Regions from separate parts of the Sinobaca sp. H24 genome, predicted to be linked through region 1. Evidence: riboswitches for the same ligand, from Rfam matches in the RefSeq annotation. Region 1 holds a riboswitch; each other region holds the start of a gene.

Region 1 (4,305 bases):
ATCATATCGCACATGCCGGCTGCATCTGCCATTCTTGCTATTCTCACGGCTTCTTCAGCCGTCTTTGCGCCGGCCGTATTGGGAAGCAGCCTGTACCCTTTAAGGTCCATATCTTCGAAAGGATCCGGCTGCGAGCTGTCGAAGATATTCATCCGCCTGACGGCAAATGTCAGCACTTCCGTCTCTGACGCTTCCACCGCCTGTTTCTGCACCTCAGCTGTTTTGTATTTCCCCGTGCCTAGAAATAATCGTGATGCTAAAGAAAATCCTCCAATATTCAGCATCTCTCATCCTCCTCCTACAAAATGAACAATTTCCAACCTGTCGTTTTCGTTCAGCAGCGATTCTTTCTGTTCAGGTTTAGTCAAAATTTCCCCGTTTTTTTCTACAACAGATTTTTTGTGTCCAACGTTAAAATGAGCAAGCAGCTGCTCGACAGATTCCACCATCTCCGGTATCTGCTGTTCTTCTCCATTAATGATAAGCTTCACTGGAAACACCTTCCTTTGTTTGTTTTCGATGGGGAGAAAACGCCCTCTCCCATTCCTGATTTATTGTCTCTCCACAAATGGTTCGGGCAAGCCAGACTCCTGTACCCGCTGAAAGCAGGATACCGTTCCGGTAATGCCCGGCTGCCATCCAGAGACCTTGATTGTCTATCGAACCAAGATAAGGTAGTCCATCTGCAGACTGCGGCCTGATACCGCTCCATGCCTGATTGAATTCCGCCCCGGCAAGACCCGGTACCAGCACGAATGCGCTTTTCAACAGGTCATGAATGGAACCGGCGTATACCTGCTTTTCCATACTTCCCGGATGCTCGGTTGCCCCGATAGTAACCGTGCCGTTTTTCTTCGGCACAAGATACACGTCTGGAGCGTGGATCGTTGACGTAAAGAGCTGTTTTTTTGGGCGGATCGATAAAATATCTCCTTTAACGGGAATCATTTCCGGCATGACGGCAATATCACCTTCCAGCAGGTCTGTCCAGGCTCCTCCTGCCATCACTACATGCTCCGCTTCAACTGTTATCTGTTCTGAAGTCACTTTATATCCCCCTGATTTCTTCTTAATAGAAGAAACGGAGGTATGCTCCATTATTTCTGCACCTAAATGAACAGCACTTTGGGCATAGGCGTGCGTTAGATATGGAGCCATCACCTGGCCGTCCTCCGGCATATAAAGAGCACCTTGAAAGGTCTCATCTTTAAGGTCTGGTTCTTTTTTCTGCAGGTCCTCCCGGGTCAGCCAGCTGACTTTTTCGCCTGCTTTCTGCTGAAACGAGAGCACCTCAAGCAGGTGGGTTGTTTCTTCATCCGTATGAGCCGTTTTAAGCATTCCGTTTTTGATATAGTCCACCTGTACATTCGAATAGGATTCCAGTTTAGGTACCAGCTCGTCGTACATCGCACGGCTCGCTCTTGCAAAATCAAAAAAAGCACCTTTACTATTAATCTCCACCTGGGCACCGAGCATACCGGCAGCGGCGCTGGAGGCCTCGCTGCCGATCGTGTTTCGTTCCAAAAGAAGCACCCGTTTTCCTTTTTCTGCGAGATGAAAGGCAGTTGAACAGCCATTAATACCGCCGCCGATCACTACGGTATGATAGGAAATCATTTATTTTCCCTCCTTGTTGAGTTTCGTAAAATAGGCGCAGGCCTGCCGCTCCGGATCTGCTGCTTCATAAAGACCCGACAGCATTGCAACCCCTGCAGCACCGGAGCGAATGCAGTCTTTCACCTGTTCAGGCGTAATTCCGCCGATGGCTATTACCGGCAGCTGTGACTCTCGGGCGATAATCGAAAGCTGCTGAAGCCCCCGCGGTTGAAGGCCTTGTTTACTACCTGTTGAAAATACATGCCCAAAAAACAAATAGTCCGCGCCGGCCTTTTCTTTTTCACGGGCAGCTTCTATGCTGTGAACAGACCAGCCGGTCATGAGGCTTTGTTCCGGCTTTTGTGCAGCAGCTTCTTTCAAATGAAAACCGGTTCCGCTGAAACAGCTTCTTTTTTCTTCGGGTATATTCAAGCGGATCTGCTCCGGCGGCACCCCTTCTTTCTGCAGAAATTCAATGGCGGTTCGTAACTCTTCAAGAGACCAGAGGGGCTCCCGAACGTGAAAACAATCCGTGTATTTTTTGATTTTTTTAGAAATGTGCATCCACTCTTCCAATGTCTGCCGGCCTGTCGACACCGCATGCAGTTCGTTTCGTTGTATATTCATTAAAAAAGCCGCCTTCCCCTGAGGGAAGACGGCTGTTGGTTTCTGCTGAGAGAAGCAGGACAAGCCACTTCCCTCCGCTGGTATATCCAGATCAGGTTCAAAGAGTCCCGAAGTATCACTTCAATCTCAGCCCTTTTAAAAGGCACCCCTAGTGGTAACACTATTAAATTGGTTCTAGTGTTTATCGTAAGCTATCATTGTTTGAATTGTCAATCAACATAAAGTAACTACTGTTTAAACTCGAAGAAAGCTTTATACTAAATGCATACGTTAATTAAAAGGAGAGATACATCATGCCATTTGTAAATATTAAAATTACGAAGGAACAAAAGCCCGCTACGCCGGAACAAAAGCAGCAGCTTATTGAAGGCGCGACAAAACTGCTTCAGGATGTTCTCGGAAAAAATCCGCAGACGACCGTCGTTGTGATTGATGAAGTGGAAACCGATAACTGGGGCATTGGAGCTAAATCCGTTTCGGAAATCCGCAAGAAAGACACGCTCTAATTCAAACAGCATAACTAATTTAAAAACAGGGAGGGCGTCTGCTGCCCTCCCATTTCTTTACTCTACTTCGAGTTCCTCTGTCGGCATGCTGTGCATATTACGGGCTGTCACGTGTGCTGTAATAAAATAAGTGCCGCTTTCTTCGAACGTATACTCCTGCGTGTATTCTCCGCTGCTTTTGTGCTCTCCTTCTATCTGCTCTCCCGTTTCCTGCTCCCCTTCTCTCCATATTTCAAATAAAACCTCGTTCGCATCCTCTACCGCTTCTCCTTCCTGCTCTACCTGAGCTTCAACCTGAACCGTTTCTCCAGCCTCCACTGTTTCATCCGTATGTATGGCTACTTCAATAGGTTCGGTGCTTGGAGGTTCGCTTTCGGCTTCTGATTCCCCGGAACCGCCGCATGCACTTAACAAAAGAAGCATAAAAGCTGTGCTTCCTGCTGCCCATTTTTTCATAAAAAAGCTCCCTTCTCTTTTTCGCTCTGCATCTTTCATTATATCGTGAGTGCGCTTTCTTTGTTACCCCCTCAAGTACCAATTATTAATAACAGTATCCAGAGGGAAGGAACGCTTAGAATCGTAGTGAGCAGCGTAATACTCGAAACCAGATCGGGGCTCGAATGAAACTCTACCGAAATCATCGCAATTGTGGCCGCGGTCGGCATTGCCACTGCCACTATCAGTACGGTACTTAAAAGATCATTTGTCTGCAGCAGTTCGGTTAGTCCCCAGGCAATGACCGGTGAAACTACAAGCCTTACGGCGGTGCCAATGCTGATAAGCTTCCATTCGAGCGAAGCCAGTGAAATTTTAGCCAGTTGCATCCCAAGTACCACCATAACAACGGGAATCGAGGCTTCTCCAAGCATGCTGATGCTGTCAAAATAAGTCGGAGGGATCGTTACCTGAAGCCATTGAAACAAAATACCTAAAAGCAGGGCAAAAAAAGCAGGCATTTTTAATACGACGCGAAGAGCGTCCGCTCCTGTCATATTGCTCCGGTTTGCAATATACACTCCTATCGTGCTCATAAAAAAGGACTGAATCACCATAAAGATAACAGCGTAGGCAAATGCCTGCTCTCCAAAAGCAAACAATATAAGCGGCGCTCCATAGTTTCCGGCATTCATAAACGAGGTGGACAGGGTCATTCCGCTTTCTGTGGGAGCATCCCAGCGCAATACCCAGGTCAGCAGCTTATTTAATAAAAGCATTACAATTAAAAAAATCACAGCAAACAACACAATCAGAAATACATCATAGTCAGGCTCTGTCGTATAAAATGTCCGGAATACCAGAGCAGGCGTCAATATGTATAAAGCCACACCTGATACAGAACGGACATCGAGCAGCTGTTTTTTCTGCAGCAGAAATCCTGAAAGAAAAATTAATCCTATAGGAATAAGCGTACTGATTAAAACGCCCATATACTCATCCTTTCTAAAATAACAAGTAAAGCGGGACCTGTGCAGGCCCCGCTTTATTAGTTTATCATATTTTATTCTTATCGATTCGGCTTTCCTTTTAACATCTGCTTAAGCTGCTTTTTCTCAGAACGGGAGACAAGAATATAAAG
Region 2 (4,305 bases), on a different contig from region 1:
CACCGCTTTTAACGCGCTTTGCATTCGGCTGTCCATCTTTTCTTGAGCAATGGCTCTGTTTTCCATTGTAAATGCTAATTCATCACGAATGACTGCCATGCAGAACTGAGTATCCGGATCCTGAAACAATACGCCTGTTTTAGCGGCTGCTTCCATTATGCTTCGATGTGATGGTATTTCTCCGTCCACCTGAAGCTCTCCTGCCACGTCTGCTTCTACCGATCTCGGGAGAATGCCCTGCACAGCCAGAGTGAGCGTGCTTTTACCCGATCCGCTTGGACCAATTACCAGCACATTTTCTCCACTCCTAATTCTTGATGTGAAGCCGGCCATCGCTGGTTCCTTCGTAAATGGATAAGTCACTGTAAGCTGATCGGCTGTTATCATGAGATATCCTTTTCCATCGTTCGGCTGCGGTACTGCTTTCCTAATGCAAATCGATCGAGCACCCCTGTTTTCACCAGCGCATCACTAAAGCTTTTTCCCGCCCATCCGGCTAAAAGTGCTCCGCTGATCAGCATCGTCCCCATCATCGCTGCAGCAACAATAAAGGAATACTGGTTGATTCCATATAAGAAGTACTGCGTCCAAAAAGCCGCAAAGGTGCCTCCCATACCCGCCAGCATTAAGACCGGCAGCGAGAAATAACGGTAGAAGAACAAGGCGAAAATAAGCTCAGCCCCAAGTCCCTGAGTAAAACCAAGAATTAATACGGCACCGGCATTTACCGAGCCAACCATAATTTCCGTTCCGGCTGCAATCATTTCAGCAAGAAGAGCGGTTCCCGGTTTCTGGATAATATACATACACACAATTGGAGCCAGTATCCAGAAGCCGGCCATCAAACCGCCGCCTACCGGCCCTATCACACCACTCACTACCTGACCAAGCAGAACCCAAAGCAAATAAAGTACGCCAAACACGGCTGAAATAAATGCAATGACTACAATGTCCCGGAGATTTAGTTTCTCAGCTTTCATCCCTTACGTCCTGTTTCTTCCAGCGTGCGCTCAAACGGCCAGTCCGCCGCATGAAAAGCCATGTCAAAAAACATATACTCCAGCTGGCAGCCTTCCATAAATAACCGGCGCCATCTATTTTTTTCTTCTTCCCCTGCCGTCTCTGCCAGTTCATCAAGCCGATCAATGTATTTATACATTTCCCGCTCCTCCCTGTCTCCGTAAAAACGGATCCAGTCGTTAAATGGATGCTCCGGTCCCGGGCTGACCTCTTCCATGAGCTTCTCTCCTACATACAAGTACACCCATGGGCATGCAAGTGTAACAGCTATCACATCTCCAAGGGTGCCTGTCGAGGAATAATGCAGCATCTGCAGGGTATAATGCTGGGCTGCCGGCGCCAGGTCATATCCCTGCAGCGATTCATAGGATACTCCTGCCTGCTCACACAAATTATGGTGTGGATGTGTTTCACTGTTTAATACAAATTCAATCGTATCGTTAAACATGGCCATATCTTCTCTTGAATTACATTTAGTTATGCCATATGCTTTTGCTTTGATCATGGCATTCAGGTATTCATAATCCTGTTTCACATAGTGTGTAAGAGAAGCAGCTGGCAGCTCCCCTTCAGCAATACCCCGGATAAACGGGTTGTTATAGCTTGCTTCAAATAAGTGTTCTGTGTCCTTCCAAAGCTGTTCAGAAAATTTCATGTCAAAAGACCTCCTTTGATGCCATAAGCATCCGCAGGTGATACCGACAGAACAACCGGAGGCACAAAAAAGGGCCACCCCGTTGTGGAGTGGCCCTGAACATATATAGTCTAAAAAATAACCATACTGCAGGATGCCGTCTCCACTTTCCTACGCTGGTATTAACCAGATCAGGTTCAAAGGGACCAAGATACATCTTGTCTCAGCCATTTACGGCACCCCTAGCGGATTACTTATGAACTTGCCACTACTATAGCACAATAGATAAAATATTCAACCTTCTTTTTTGAAAAAAATACCATTAGCACTTCTTTTTAATTGACAGAATTTTCTGTAACAATTATACTTACAGTATATAGAAGGATCGCTTCCCCGGGAAAGGGTGATGCCTGTGAATAGAGAGTTTTCACTCGCTGTGCATAGTTTGTTATTTCTCGATACAAAGCCGGAACGCTATGCAAGAAGCACTGAAATAGCTTCCAGTGCCCAGGCTCATCCGGTCCAGGTAAGAAGAGTTCTGAGCGTTCTTAGAGACTGCGGATACGTGGAATCTAAAGAAGGCATCGGCGGCGGTTTTTCTCTAATAGGAGACCCGTGCCGGATCAATTTATGGGATATCTACCAAATAACTGCTGAAGGCACACTGCAATTTAAGAAAACAGAAGAGAGTGTATCGTATTCGCTTTATTCGTCCACAAATACGCTTCTTTCGATCATTCTGATTGATGCTGAAGAGCATTTAGGAGACTTTTTAAAAAATTATACGATCGCTGATTTATCCGATCTGCTCGATAAAAGCAGATAAGTTGACGGTGCCTTACCCCAGTAAGGTACAATAAGAATTAATTAACCGCATTCCTGCTATGGACCCGAAGACAAGGCACTCTCTATTTTTAGATATCCTTTGAGGAGGTTTACAGAATGCTCACAAATAAAAATACGCTTCAATATGGTGATTGGGTAAAAGCTGTAACAAACAATGATGAGCTGATTTTTGGGTATGTCGATCACGTTAATTCCTTAAACGAAACGGTAACACTGGTTGTCGTATCTTCCGATAACAAAGCATCTATCGGCCGTAAGATAGCGCTTATTCAGCAGAAAGTAACGAAACTCGAAAATGCAGGCCTCGATTATGAAGCCGGTCTGCTCAATATGATAGATCTGGCACTCGAATCCAATGACAAACCGTGGTTTATGGAGCTGACCGCTTCTCTCTACGAGCTCCAGCAGCGGGATCCTTCTTCTTCCGGCTTGCTGCTGCTTGAATCCAACCCAAACAACAATACACAGAGCAATAACCCATAGACGCATAAAAGCTCCGCTTCTCGTATAAAGAAGCGGAGCTTTTTTATGCTATTTTTCTTTCTTCCAGCATTTTCAGTATATTATCTATGCCAATGATGCTGGAAAAAAGAATAATAGATCCCAATACAAGGTAGAGACCATTTCTCTCTGTTGTAAGGATACCGCTCAGCAGAAGGCCAAGCAGCAGAATGGAAAAAAGAAACAAAATGCTATGACAGATACATAAAGCAGCAAAACGTGCTTTGGATATTTCCATAAGCCCTCCCTTATCCCGAGCTTCTAATACTATATCACGTTTTCACTAATTTGCTGCATGGCTTTTGGCCGCTTCTGTAACGATTCCGTGCTCTCTCATGTAGGCATTCAGCTCATAGGTATCCTGATATTCGCTTAAAAATCCGATATGTCCATCGGGACGGATAAAGCAGAGAGCATCTTCGACGAGTCCCGCCTTGGAAGCTCGCTTATCCCACGGCCATTTAAATAAAGAAATATGGTGCCGTGACGCAAATTCTTTCATAGAGTCACTTGCCTGACCATATATATGAATCTGCCAGTCCATTTCATTCAGCGCATCATAGTTATAGCCCGTATACGGGAGGCGCTGGCCGGCGTGCAGCCTGTTTTTGTGTCCATAGCTCAGATCGCTTTTTTTATAATTTACACGAATCTGGGAAAGAATATTAAATACAATCCGCCGGATAAATCTGGAATAATTTAACAGAGGGATCCCGGCCGGAATAATATTTTTACGAAGCAGCTTGCTCGGTTTATCTTTTGCAACGATTCTTGTAAACGCACGGTCGGTGCTTGCCACAAGGACCTTAGCAAAGGTACGTCGCTCCGGGCTGTATGTTTCCAATATAGATGGATGTGCCCGTTGTTGAATGACGGATGCAAGCTTCCAGCCCAGGTTCACCGCATCACCGATTCCCGTATTCATTCCTTGTCCGCCGGCAGGACTGTGTATGTGCGCGGCATCCCCGGCTAAAAACACACGACCCTGTTGAAAGTGTTCAGCCACACGATGATGAACGCTGTACGTCGAATACCAGTTTACTTTATCAATCCGCACTTTAAATGCAGATTCCAGAAATGGTTTTATATCTTCAAACGAAGTCTTTCCCTGCTTTTGCAGCTCTCTCGGTATAATACTAATCAGCCTGGTCGTTTTACTGCTTCGTACCGGCATAAAGATCGCAAATTCATCTCCGCTGAAACACATGTTCATACTTTTCGAACTAATAGCTTCTCCTTCTCCTTCAATATCAATCACACAAAATATCTGTGGGTAGGTACCGCCTGTAAAATCAATATCAAGT
Region 3 (4,305 bases), on a different contig from region 1:
CTGTCTGGGAGGATTTGAACATGCCTTCCGGTTACGCATACGCAAAATCGCTTCGTACTGTGAAGACATGCGTAGGAAAGGATTTCTGCCGATTCGGCACTCAGGACTCCATTAGTCTCGGGATCGCTATTGAAAAGAAATACGACCGGCTTAACACTCCACATAAAGTAAAAATGGCAGTATCAGCCTGTCCGAGAAACTGCGCGGAGTCCGGTATAAAAGATTTGGGAATTGTCGGGGTGGAAGGCGCCTGGGAACTTTACGCCGGAGGAAATGGCGGTGTTGATTTAAAAGGCGGCGAACTGCTTACAAAAGTCCAAACAACCGAAGAAGTTATTGATACGATCAGTGCTTATCTTCAGTACTACCGCGAAAACGCCAGATATTTAGAAAGAACCTCGCACTGGATTGGACGTGTAGGGCTGGATCATGTGAAATCCGTTATTCTGGATAATGAAGAAGAGCGTAAAGCACTAATTGCACGAATGGATACAGCCCTCGAAGCTCTTCCAGGCGATCCTTGGAAGTCCATTACGAGCAATGAGAAAAAGCGGGAAGAGCTGTTTGGGCAGAAAAAAGTAGAAGTTCTTCAATAAACAAAAAGGAGCGGGGCCATGGCTGAAATAACGGAAACAACCGCAGTATATGTAGCGGACGTAGAAGAATTTAAAAAGGGCATTCCGAAAGAAATATTTGTTAATGGAGAATCCATCGCTTTTTTCAAAACGAATTCGGATAAAATCAGGGCGATCCGAAACAGCTGCCCGCACAAAGGAGGTCCTCTTTCCCAGGGGATTGTCAGCGGAGATTATGTATTCTGTCCGCTGCATGACTGGAAAATAAGCACGGTGGACGGGAAAGCCCAGGCTCCCGATGTCGGCTGCACTCATTCCTATTCGGTGCAGGTGGAAGGGAACAGTGTCTATATACAAATATAAAAAGCGCTGACGATAGCAAATCCCTTATCTCAACTGATATAGTTGCGATAAGGGATTTTTTTGTCTATATCAAGTCGGAAAGGAAAGAATAGCGATGACGTTTGATGTATTGATGATAGGGCTGTTTTTTATTTTTATACAGGTATTTGCGAATATCTTTGTAAAAGGCCCAAGGATCAGAAGCTTTCGCTGGCTCTCTTTTTCGGGAGGAATTGCCGTAGCTTATATATTTGTTTATGTTCTGCCCGCTCTGCATGAAGAACAGGAAGCCTTCAGCGGCGAGCTTACAATGGAATCCGAGCTGTACATACTGGGCTTAGTAGGCCTGATGGTATTTTATACAGTGTTTAAAACAGCTGATGCCCAGCAGAAAAAAGGAAAACGGGATGGGGATGCATTTTTTTTTACATACAGGTTGGCTTCTTTACGCTGTATAATATGCTGATTTCCTATATTGTGTTTGCCTCTGATGTAGAAACCGTGCAGGGCGTGTTCTATGCACTGGCGGTAGGCCTTCACTTTATGTCCGTATCACACGATTTATGGCGTGAAGATAAAGAGCGCTATGAGAAAGTGGCCCGTTATGTTCTGGCTGCCGGTATTCTCGGCGGATGGCTGGTGGGTCTGTTCGTACCGTATTCTTCGCTTGGACTGGCTGTTGTATTTGCATTTATCTCAGGCGCAATGCTGATGAATGTATTAAATAAAGAGATGCCAAACGAAGAAAATGCGCACCTTCCTACGTTTCTTATTTCTGCAGGAGGGTACGCGATTATAGCGACATTGTTGAAATATTTCTTTCAATGGTAAAGTTAAAGTGTTTTTGGGGCACGAAAGAAGGCTGGGGAATATTTAGCCAGCAGCACAATAATAACAATAGTAATGAGTGCTTCCGGAATAAGGTAGGAAGCGTTATACACGGCTGAGTACAAAACGACAGGCATGTCGCCGGCATAAGCGCCGAACCAGATCACGCCGGAGGCAAAGTGATCAATAAATCGCAGCAGGGCAGCAAAGGCCACTCCGATCACGATAGATGCATAAGGAACTCCATTTGTGAACGATCGGGAAGTAATAAACAAACCGGCGGCGCCAAGAACCGTATAAGCTACTGGGTATTCGAGCACAAGCTGTACCGGATGAACAATCGTTGCCCCGGTAAAAAGCTGCAGGATGCCGACAATGAACCCGGTGAGCGCTCCCGCCTTCCAGCCGCGCCGGAAAGCGATAATAAATATAGGAATCATAATGAGAGAAATGGACCCTCCCATTGCCCATAAAGCACCGAACTGCACATAGCTCAAAATAATCGACAATGCGGCCATGAGCGAGATTTCAATCATAATGACGAGTCTTTGATGTTTCAATATACTGCTCCTTTCCCAACTACAGAGACAGGAAAGACGAGGCTTCTATATGTATAGAGCGTTCGCCACTTCCCTACGCTGGCATCACCCAGTTCAGGTTCCAAGAGTTGAGGCTCTGCCTCTCTCAGTCCAACGACACCTCTAGTGGTTTATATTTGTTTCCTCTCTCATCATACGGTTTCTGCCGGTAAAATCAAGAGAGAAGCATAAATCCAAATAAAGAAGGGTAAGGAACAGAAGAAGAATGAGAGAAAGGCTGGAATAATCGAATGAACATACCAGGCAATTTACTTTTGGCCTATTTAAAAGGAAGCGGGCTGTCGACGACAGTAACGCTGCTCATGCTGATTTTTTATATTGTAAGCTTAGGAGAAATCAGTGATTTTGAACTGCTTGCCGCCGTTCTCGTTTTCCATACATATATTGGGTCGCTTGCCGGTATGTTTCTGCTGCGGTTTCTGCGCCCTTTGGAAAATGGAATTGTCTATCCTATTCTGGGATTGTTATTTTTGGAACGGTGGGCTGCTGTACGGCCTGTTTATTATTTATACGTATAACCTTGAAGGCTACTTTATCGGTGTAACGATGGCTTCTTCGATCTCGTTTTTCTGCAGCCAGGTTGTTAAATCGAAAGGCGCCTCTTATTTACTGGCGGCTCTGGGACCGCTTTTTCTGCTGCTTATTTTTCTTTCCGTTCAGTTTATAGGTACTCTTGGCAGCTGATAAATTATGGAATAGCTATTAACTATCGTAATTCTCTGACTTTTCTTATATACTTTCCTTACGGCGCATAAATAAAGCGCTTTCTTTTTAAGGGTGAAAAGAGAAAAGGGGGAGTATGATGCCAGCTATAGTGTTAGCTCTTGTCGGTTTTATCGTATTTGCATTGGGCTACCGGTATTATTCAAAATTTATTGCAGAACGGATTTACCGGCTCGATCCCAATTTCCGAACGCCGGCCCATGAATTCAGGGACGGTGTCGATTTTGTTCCTACGAATAAATTTGTTCTCTGGGGTCACCATTTTACGTCTGTAGCCGGAGCAGCGCCTATCGTAGGTCCGGCTATTGCTGTCTACTGGGGATGGCTTCCGGCATTTTTATGGGTGATTCTCGGTACGGTGTTTGCAGCCGGCGTACATGATTTTGGAACGCTCGTGCTGTCTGTCCGCAACAAGGGGCAGTCGATCGGAACGCTGGCGGAGAAAATTATCGGCCGCCGGGCCAAGCTGTTGTTTTTATTCATTATTCTTATTCTTGTATTGATGGTAAATGCGGTGTTTGCCTGGGTTATTGCCAATCTTTTTATTACTTTTCCTGCCAGCGTTATTTCTGTATTTATTCAAATTCCGCTTGCGATCTGGATTGGTTATACGATCAACCGTAAAGGAAAAAGTATGCTGATTCCTTCCTTAATAGGGCTGGCTGTCATGTACAGCGCTGCAATTGCAGCAAGCTATATTCCTGCGCTTCAGATTGATCTGGTAAGCTACTTTGGAGGAGAAGGCAGCACCGTATTTGCCGGGCTTGATGCCGTTTCCGTTTCCTTTATGATATGGATTGCCGTATTAATGATTTATGTATACATAGCTTCTGTTCTTCCTGTATGGAAGCTGCTTCAGCCGAGAGATTTTATTAATTCCCATCAGCTGGTAATCGGACTGGCTATTTTGTATTTGGGTCTTTTCTTTACCTGGCCGGCCGCAGAAATGACAGCGCCGGTTACACGTAGCGTTCTTGATGTTTCCTGGTTTCCGCTGCTGTTTATTACGATAGCCTGCGGCGCTATTTCGGGTTTCCATGGCCTGGTTTCCTCAGGTACAACGTCAAAACAACTGAATAAAGAAACAGATGCCCGTTTTGTCGGCTACTTTGGAGCCGTAGGAGAAGGGGTTTTGGCTCTTATCACCATTCTTGCTGTAAGTACATTTTTTGCCACGCAGACAGATTTCTTAAATGCGTATGAAAGCTATAATGTAGCAAATGCGGATGGGCTGACGT

What was found. A riboswitch is a leader RNA that binds a small molecule or an ion and turns the genes downstream of it on or off. The one in region 1 is predicted to bind thiamine pyrophosphate.
Region 2: another riboswitch for thiamine pyrophosphate. It lies ahead of tenA (thiaminase II); the one in region 1 lies ahead of MMY81_RS25065 (thiamine phosphate synthase).
Region 3: another riboswitch for thiamine pyrophosphate. It lies ahead of thiT (energy-coupled thiamine transporter ThiT); the one in region 1 lies ahead of MMY81_RS25065 (thiamine phosphate synthase).

Annotation. Positions count from the first base shown of each region.
Region 1 covers NZ_JALBWT010000029.1:36,105-40,409, reverse strand. Annotated here, with positions in the region: gene MMY81_RS25080 (thiazole synthase) at 1-284, opposite strand, end outside; gene thiS (sulfur carrier protein ThiS) at 288-491, opposite strand; gene thiO (glycine oxidase ThiO) at 475-1,617, opposite strand; gene MMY81_RS25065 (thiamine phosphate synthase) at 1,618-2,223, opposite strand; TPP riboswitch at 2,276-2,383, opposite strand; gene MMY81_RS25060 (tautomerase family protein) at 2,517-2,729, shown strand; gene MMY81_RS25055 (FixH family protein) at 2,787-3,185, opposite strand; gene MMY81_RS25050 (AEC family transporter) at 3,257-4,156, opposite strand; gene MMY81_RS25045 (potassium/proton antiporter) at 4,234-4,305, opposite strand, start outside.
Region 2 covers NZ_JALBWT010000006.1:167,142-171,446, forward strand. Annotated here, with positions in the region: gene MMY81_RS10900 (ABC transporter ATP-binding protein) at 1-387, opposite strand, end outside; gene MMY81_RS10905 (ECF transporter S component) at 384-980, opposite strand; gene tenA (thiaminase II) at 977-1,675, opposite strand; TPP riboswitch at 1,806-1,908, opposite strand; gene MMY81_RS10915 (RrF2 family transcriptional regulator) at 2,067-2,480, shown strand; gene MMY81_RS10920 (IDEAL domain-containing protein) at 2,597-2,983, shown strand; gene MMY81_RS10925 (hypothetical protein) at 3,027-3,239, opposite strand; gene MMY81_RS10930 (FAD-dependent monooxygenase) at 3,285-4,305, opposite strand, start outside.
Region 3 covers NZ_JALBWT010000001.1:107,085-111,389, reverse strand. Annotated here, with positions in the region: partial or broken gene nirB (nitrite reductase large subunit NirB) at 1-596, shown strand, start outside; gene nirD (nitrite reductase small subunit NirD) at 615-938, shown strand; gene MMY81_RS00650 (hypothetical protein) at 1,033-1,383, shown strand; gene MMY81_RS00645 (hypothetical protein) at 1,377-1,748, shown strand; gene thiT (energy-coupled thiamine transporter ThiT) at 1,751-2,305, opposite strand; TPP riboswitch at 2,359-2,458, opposite strand; gene MMY81_RS00635 (hypothetical protein) at 2,575-2,862, shown strand; gene MMY81_RS00630 (hypothetical protein) at 2,891-3,028, shown strand; gene MMY81_RS00625 (carbon starvation CstA family protein) at 3,147-4,305, shown strand, end outside.